2 regions of the Halofilum ochraceum genome follow, and region 2 is predicted to be linked to the other one. Evidence: riboswitches for the same ligand, from Rfam matches in the RefSeq annotation. Region 2 holds a riboswitch; the other holds the start of a gene.
What was found. A riboswitch is a leader RNA that binds a small molecule or an ion and turns the genes downstream of it on or off. The one in region 2 is predicted to bind cobalamin.
Positions count from the first base shown of each region.

Region 1: another riboswitch for cobalamin. It lies ahead of A0W70_RS11360 (glycine cleavage T C-terminal barrel domain-containing protein); the one in region 2 lies ahead of A0W70_RS01860 (TonB-dependent receptor domain-containing protein).

Region 1 covers NZ_LVEG02000011.1:58,013-62,173, forward strand. Annotated here, with positions in the region: gene A0W70_RS11350 (glycosyltransferase family 4 protein) at 1-1,034, opposite strand, end outside; gene A0W70_RS11355 (UDP-2,3-diacylglucosamine diphosphatase) at 1,031-1,909, opposite strand; cobalamin riboswitch at 2,057-2,253, shown strand; gene A0W70_RS11360 (glycine cleavage T C-terminal barrel domain-containing protein) at 2,471-3,790, shown strand.
Region 2 covers NZ_LVEG02000001.1:403,558-407,718, forward strand. Annotated here, with positions in the region: gene A0W70_RS01855 (energy transducer TonB) at 1-506, opposite strand, end outside; gene A0W70_RS01860 (TonB-dependent receptor domain-containing protein) at 511-2,358, opposite strand; cobalamin riboswitch at 2,472-2,698, opposite strand; gene A0W70_RS01865 (hypothetical protein) at 2,906-3,211, opposite strand; gene A0W70_RS01870 (MotA/TolQ/ExbB proton channel family protein) at 3,198-3,662, opposite strand; gene A0W70_RS01875 (cobaltochelatase subunit CobN) at 4,069-4,161, opposite strand, start outside.

The DNA of each region.
Region 1 (4,161 bases), on a different contig from region 2:
TCGGCAGGCGCACCCGTCACGCCGGGAGTAAGCGCGTCTTTGACCGGCACGGTGTGTTCGAGGAAGAACCGCGCCGTAGCCCGCCAGTCGTTCGCTCGTGCCTGGGCGATACAGTCCGCTTCATCGAGGTCGAGGCAGTTGCGCGCCGCGCGGGCCAGATCCTCGTCCAGGTAACCGGTAACGCGCTGCTGCACCACGTCGATCGGTCCGGTCACCGGGTAGGCGGCGACGGGGGTGCCACACGCCATCGCTTCCAGCATCACCACGCCATAGGTATCCGTGCGCGACGGAAAGACGAATACATCGGCACTGGCGAACCACGCCGCCAGATCACGGCCGTGGCAGTAGCCGGGGAATACCGCATCCGGCCAGGTGTTTTGCAGGCGCTCGCGGTCCGGACCGTCGCCAACGACCACCTTGGTGCCCGGGGTATCCATGGCGAGGAATGCCTCGATGTTTTTCTCGCGCGAGACGCGCCCCACGAACAGGTGAATTGGCCTCTTGAGATCCGTCTCGAACGCGGCGTCCGGGGAAAATACACGCGTATCGACACCGCGATTCCAGACGACCAGGTGGCCGAAACCGCGGCCAGAGAGTTCGCGCGCCATGCCCGCGGTGGGCACCAGCGTGGCCGCGGCGTCGCGGTGGAAGCGGCGCAGCAGCGCATATCCCCAGGAGAGGGGGATGAACGGCAGGCGCGCCTGGACGTATTCGGGGAAGCGGGTATGGAATGACGTCGTGTGCCGCCAGCCCCTGCGGCGCAGGTGGCGTATGGCCGCGTGGCCCAGCGGGCCCTCGGTGACGACATGCACGCGCTCCGGGGCGAATCGGTCGAGGCGGCGCCGCAACGCCCGGGTGCCGAGCGCGAGCCGGATCTCCGGGTAACCGGGGCAGGGAATCGTGCGGAAGTCGCCGGGCTCGATCACGTCGACGCTGTGGCCTTCGCCACGCAGCCATTCGATGACCGCGGCCAGCGTCGTGACCACACCGTTGACCTGCGGATACCACGCGTCGGTGATGATACTGAACCTCATCCGCTGACGGCCCCGGCGTCGTGCTCCGTCGCGTGGTCGACCTGCAGCCATTGGCGGACCTCGATACGGCCGTCGAAATGCTCGACCAGGGCCGTGCATGATTCCACCCAGTCACCGCAGTTGTGGTAGGTGATCCCCTGGACCTCCCGGATCTCGGCGTGATGGATGTGGCCGCAGACCACGCCCTCGAAGCCGCGCCGGCGGCAGTCCCAGGCGACCGCGTTCTCGAATTCGAAGATGAAGTTCACCGCGCCCTTCACCTTGTGCTTCACATGCGCGGACAACGACCAGTAGCCGTAACCGAAGCGCTCGCGGAAGCGGTTGAACCAGCGGTTGAGCACCAGCAGCAGGGCATAGCCCCGATCGCCGAGAAAGGCCAGCCAGCGATGTGCCTGCACGACGCCGTCGTATTGATCGCCGTGGATCACCAATAGGCGGCGGCCGTCAGCGGTTCGGTGCTCGACCTCGTCGCGTACCGAGATGTTGCCCAGTTCCAGGTCGGTGTACCGGCGCAGGAACTCGTCGTGGTTGCCCGTCACCACAATGACCCGGGCACCGCGTTTGGCCTTGGTCAGGACCCGGCGGATCACGTTGGTGTGCGACTGCGGCCAGTAGATCCGGGATTTCAGGCGCCATCCATCGACGATGTCCCCGACGAGGTACAGGGTTTCGCAGTCGTGCTGCTTGAGGAACGCGATCAGGGCGTCGGCACGGCAGCCCTTCGTGCCCAGATGGAGATCCGACAGCCAGATGGTGCGTACCCGCTCGCGGCCGCTGCCGGTGTTGTCAGCCGTTCCGGTCGATCGGGTTGATGCATCGACGGCATCCGGTTCCGAAAGGACTTCCCGCAGTACGGTGTCGGCGGTGCTGTTCATGGGACGCAGGGAAACAGCCGCCCTTGAAGCGTCGATGACACCGGCGTGAACTTTCGATGACAGTGCTGGTCGCACGGTTATGAGGCGATGTCGCAGGCGATAAATGCGGCGTCGTGCGTGGAACGCAGGCACGGGCGCCGGTCGGCGTACCGTTTGATTGTCGATGGTGCCCGCGTCAAGGCGCGGGAATAGGGAATCCGGAAGGCTATATGGCCCGGCCGGAGCTGCCCCCGCAACTGTATGCGGTGAGTTTCCCGTCTACGTGCCACTGGGATATCCCCGGGAAGGCGGACGGAAAGCGACGACCCGCGAGCCAGGAAACCTGCCATCGATCAGGGGTGCCCAGGCGGGTATCCGGCAGTGCAAGTCCGAGCGGGCGGGGTGTCCCGGCGGCGTCTGCGCAGCGTGCAATGGCAATCGGCTCGGCCGGCGGCGCAACGGGACTCCAGCCCGTTGATCCGGTAGACCGGTAGGTCCGTCATTCGCAACACTGCGCTGTTCGACCCTTCTCTCCCGCAGCCCGCATCCGGGTCACAGGCAACGGGCGAGGAGTCCTGCATCATGTCCAGTCAGTCCAACGTCAATTACCAGCATTCGATCGACCAGAGCGATCGCAATGTCCCGATCAACCTGCGCCAGACCGGCGATCCCGGTATCCGCATGCTGATCTCCAACCGCGTGCGCAAGTCCGCCTACTGGCACCTTTCCGTCGAGGCGGGTTGCTGGCGCGCGACGGTCTACAACCGCATGTATCACCCGCGTGGCTACGTCCGTCCGGAAGACGGCGGCGCCATGGTCGAGTACCGCGCGCTCGTCAACGACGTCACGCTCTGGAACGTCGCGGTGGAGCGTCCCATTCGCGTGAAAGGCCCCGATGCCGAGGCCTTCTGCAACTATGTCTGTACGCGGGATATGACCCGTGTGCCTTCGATGAAGGGGCGCTACGTCATCCTCTGCGACGAGGAGGGCCATGTCCTCAATGATCCGGTCATGCTCCGGCTCTCGCAGGACGAGTTCTGGTTCACGATCAGCGACTCCGATCTCGCGTATTGGTTCAAGGGCATCAACGTCGGCGCGCGCTACGACGTCACGATTGAGGAGATCGACGTCGCGCCGCTGCAGATCCAAGGCCCCAAGTCCGAGGACCTGATGGCCGATCTGGTCGGCGAGGGTGTGCGCGAAGTGCCGTATTACGGGCTCATGGCGGCACAGATCGACGGGGTGGACGTGATCATCTCGCAGACCGGGTTCTCCGGCGAGAAGGGGTATGAGGTCTACGCCTATGACTCCACGCTCAATGCCGAGGCGGTCTGGAACGCGATCCGCGCCGCCGGTGAGAAGCACAACCTGATGGTGATCGCGCCGGCCCATCATCGTCGGATCGCGGCCGGTATCCTGTCCTACGGCCAGGATCTCGATCACGAGACCAATCCCTTTCAGTGCAATCTCGGTCACATGGTGCCGAAGACCAAGGAGGCGGATTACATCGGCAAGCAGGCGCTGGAAGCCACGCGCGAGAAGGTGAATAACGGCAACCCGCCGTTCACGCACCAGCTCGTGGGGCTGAAGATCGAGGGCAAGCCGATCGAGGACTACGCACCGGATTTCTGGCTGGTCGGGCATGACGCCGACAGCGAGCCCTGCGGCTGGATCACCTCGCCCTGGTACTCGCCGGAGCTGAATACGAATATCGGGATGGCGTATGTTCCGGTCGAATCGGCGGCGCTGGGCACGGAGTTTGTCGCTTGGCTGCCCGAGGAGTACCAGCCGATGCCGGGGCATCCGGTCCCGGCGGTAGTCGCCGAGATGCCCTTCCGCGAGTCCGTGAACCCGAGCGCCCGCGAACGCGCCCGGGCCGAAGGCCGCGAATACGCCTATTGATGGGGTAAAACACCGGTGGCCGTCCGCTTGCGGGCGGCCACCGGCTTTTGTCGTTTGTCGGCTCAGTGCCAGTAGGGTTCTCGCCAAGGCGCTAAGGGCGCCAAGGGGCGCGAAGGAAATTCGGAGTCATGCGAAGAGAACCGTATCGGCCGTAGGTCGGACTTCCAGTCCGACAGATCGGAGGCTTCGGCGTGTCGGACTGGAAGTCCGACCTACACTCGCTTCACGGCTGCGTGCCCTTCGTTTCCGCCCGTTTGCGGACACGGAATCCGATTACTCGCCATTTCCCGCCACTGTCTTCCTTCGCGTACCTTGGCGCCCTTCGCGCCTTGGCGAGAACCCTTATCTGCACGGCGTCACCGATCCGAAGG
Region 2 (4,161 bases):
GTATCGGGAGCGTCGTTTGTCCGGGTCTTCTCGTCCGCTGTTGCTTTGACGGGCTTCTCTTCCGCGGCCGGCGCCGACCGGGATTGGTTGCGTTGCTCGGCCTCCTGGGCCGCGCCGGTATTGGCTCTTTGTTGTCCGGAGGGTTTCGGGGCCGCTTCGCCCGTACTCCGCTCAGCCAATGACGCCTGTACATGATCCGGTTCCACGACCTCCTGTACCGACGGTTTCGATGCCCCGTCCGGCGTGGCTTCGTCCACGCGCCTGGCCGCTTGCGGTTGCCGGCTCCGATCGCGGACCGGTTCCGGAATGGCCCCGGCAACGCCTGATTGCGCTGCCGGGTCGGGTCGGGTCGCGCCGGACGGGACCAGCCGGACGGCAACCGGGCCCGTATCGCCGCCGGGTGTCACCGCGATCTCCAGCCGATCGGGCGCATTCATCAGGACGGCCGCGTGCAGGACCGCCGAGATGGCCGCGAAAGGCAGGATGCGCGTGACGCCGGCGGGCATGGCATCAGTCCGCTGAGCCGGGGCGCCAGGCGACCTCGAGCAGGGCGGTGCGCCCGAGCGTGTTGTAGGTATCGGCGAGCGTGTACTCGGTATCGCCGACGTTCGCGATCTTCACCCGGGCGCTCCAGTCGCGCGCGAAATCCCAGCTCGCACGCAGATCGATCAGGGCGTACGCGTCGAGCGGCACCGTGTTGGCGGCATCGTCGAAGCGGTCACCCTGGAACGCCACATCGGTTCCGATGGACCACTCGCCGAAGTCGCGGGTGAGGCCGCCCTTGAGGCCGATCTCGGCGCGTCGGGAAAGCTCCTGCCCCGTTTCCGTGTTCTCCGCGTCCTTGAGATCCAGGCTCACGTTGCCGTCCCACTCATCGGTCGTCGCTGTGACCGTGAACTCGAGCCCCTGGATACGCGCTTCGTCGACGTTCTCGGGGGCAAACTGGCCACCGGAGAATACCGTATCGATGAGTTCATCGATTTCCGTCCTGTAGGCCGTGGCCTGCCAGCGCATCGCCTGGTAGCGGCCGCGGAGGCCCGCTTCGATCGTGCGGGATTCTTCGGGCTCCAGATCGTCGTTCCCGAACCCGGGAAAGTAGAGTTCGTTGAACGTCGGTGCACGGAATGCGGTGCCGTAGGAGGCGAATGCCTGAACCGAGTCGCTGAACCGGTACCCGAGGGCGAGGCTGCCGGTGGCCGGATCGTCGAAGTTGTCGTAGTCCTCCCCCCGGAGGCTGACTTCGCTGCTCCAGGCGTGCCCGGTCCACTGGTGTTGTGCATAGACGCCCGTGACATCGCGCTCGTCCTCGGCGAATGTGAGATTACTGTCGACCTCCACGGATTCGGCGTCGAGGCCCAGCGTCACGATCTGGGAAGTCCCGAGCGTGATTTCGTTCTGCCAGCCGAACGAATCGCGGATGGTATCGAACGTGTTGGCGGGCTGACGGTTGAGGAAGTTGTCGCTCTCGTCGGTCGAACGGCTCAACTGGACGCGGGTATTCCAGTTGCCGGTGAGACGCGCATCGACCCGGCCGCTGTATATACGCTGTTGGCTCTCGGTTCGGTTCTGGGAGCTGCCGTCGTACTCGACCTCCGAATCGGTGGCAAGGATTCGGCCCGAGACCGTAACCGCCTCGCCGATGTCCTGACTGATACGGGCGTTCACGCTCTGGTTTTCGTAACCGTCATCGTCAGGTTCATTGCAATTGGACACGAAAGCCGATCCACAGGTTTGACCATTGCGTACATAATTGTTTTGTCTGGCGTCGATCCCGTCGGTCTCTTCCGCGGAGACATTGACACTGAAGCTCGTGCCGTCGCTCTTGCTGCCGTAACCGGCGGAACCCTGCCTGCGGTCGTGGGTGCCGGCGCCGACCGTGGCATGACCGCCTTCGCCTTCACGGGTGAAAATCTGGATCACGCCACCGATGGCGCGGGAGCCGTAGAGGCTCGAGCGCGGGCCGCGCACGATTTCGATGCGTTCGACGTTGGCGAGCGGCAGGTCCTCGAAGGAGGCCGTACCGGTCGTTGCCGACCCGACCTCGACACCATCGACGAGTACCAGCACATGGTCGCTCTCGGTGCCCCGGAGGAAAATGCTCGAGTTGGTGCCACGGCCGCCGTTGCGGGTGAATTCCACGCCCGGTTGACGGCTGAGCAGTTCGCCCATGCTGGAGGTCTGACTGCGCTCGATCTCCTCACGGTCGACCACCGTGACGGATGAAAGCGACTCATTGGCGCTCTCCGCCGAGCGGGTTGCGGTCACGGTGACGGGTGCGATCGTGTCGGCGGCCAGTGCGGATACGGAAACGGCCGAAAACGCGGCGGCGATGCCGCCGATCAGGCAATGTCGATACATCGGGATTGTTCTCCAGGCGCTCACCCGCGCCTCTTGATTCGAGGGACGGATGGAACGGGAGAACGAAACGGTGCGACCGGGACGGCGGCACGCGCATGACGCCCCCCGCGCCATCCTGCGTACTGTTCCAGGCCGGTCTCCGGGCTCGCGAGTGGGCCGTTGGCCCGCGGTTCGATGCCTTCCCGGGTCAGCAACCCAGTGGCGTGTGATCGAACCGCAACTCGCCTACCGTTGCGGGGGCAGCGCCGGACTTGTGAGCGTCGAAAACGTTCACGCACCGGCTTCCCGTTTCATCCGTCGCGCGGCTGCGCGCCGAAACACCTGAAACAGAACGTTCACATTACGCGTTGTTCACCCGCGACTCAACCGATGCGGGCGACGGCCGTTGTTCCGTGTGCGGCACGGGGAGAATGGCGTCGGGAATCGAGGCCGGATTCACGCGACGGGCCGCGTAGGCGCGTTTTGGCGAAGCCGACGCGCGCGGTCGCTGGCCACGGATGCCCGGTATGGAACTGGCTGCGCGCATTCGCCTTCGGCGAAGACGCGCCTACGGTCGATCTCTTCGGTTTTCGTCGATGAGGACCATCTTGCCGGTCTCCGGATCGCGGTAGACCTGACCGACCGCCTCGTAGCCGCTGCCCGCCTCACCGACCCCCTCGGGCACGTCGGGCAGTTCCCGCCCCTCGCTGATCTCGCGGCCACCGCTGCGCGATTCGGATGCCTGCTGCGCGGCGAGGGCGGCGATCAGGCCGCAGGCGAACACCAGCATGATATCGACCAGATTGGACAGCGGGCCGAGCGGCTCGTCGTCCGGATCATCAAAGCGGGAACGGCGCCAGTCACGCCGCCGCATGGTGGTCTCCATTGGCCGCTTCGATCTCGCCCATGACCCGGTCGTACCAGCGCCGCCGGAGCCGGCCGATGATGAAGCCGACAATGCCCACGGCGAGGCCGATCACGGTGGTGTCGAAGGCGACGCTGACGGCGCGCGCCAGGATCTCGAACTCGCCGCGGGAGAGTGCGGCGATGCCCGGGCCGAGCGGGATCAGCGTTCCCATCAGCCCGAGCATCGGCGCGACTCGCGCCAGCACGTCGGCCCGTTCGATCCGTCGGCGCCCGTAGGCCTCGACCGCATCCAGGCTGCCGCGCTCACGCAGCCGCCGCAGTCCGGCAAGGCGCTCGCCGATCACCTGGCCGACCTCCCACAACGCCAGCGCGACCAGCGCCAGCAGCAGGCCGATCGTGGGTACAAGCAACCAGCGCACGAACTCGTGCGCCAGCGGAATCAAAGCGGAGTCGAACATGGGGTTCTCCCGGTTCGGTTAATCAAGGGCTATAAGGGCTTAAAAATTCTGGAACCACGAATGAACACGAATGAACACGAATGGGCTCCTGGGTGAGTCGATCACTCGGGAGCTTCGCTGTGGCCGCGCGGAAGCGGAGATGCGAATGAAGAACCACGGATAGACACAGATGGACACAGATAAAAGTCAAAACCGGAATTGTGGCGATAGGAGTGGATGAGTGCTGATTTGCCAGTTCCGATCCAGTTGCTCATTAGATCGACGTCCTTTTATCTGTGTCCATCTGTGGTTCCGATATCCGATCGTGCTCCGAGGAGGATCAGCGAAGCTCCCGAAACAGCAGCTATCCCAGGAGCCCATTCGTGTTCATTCGTGTTCATTCGTGGTTCTTAAAGCAGTCCTGATGTCAGCGAACCGTCCCGCCCCTGAGCCCGGCCGCCAGTCCGCCAGTGAGGAACAGGAGGCCGATGAGAGCGGCGCTGAGTACGGTCCAGTCCCA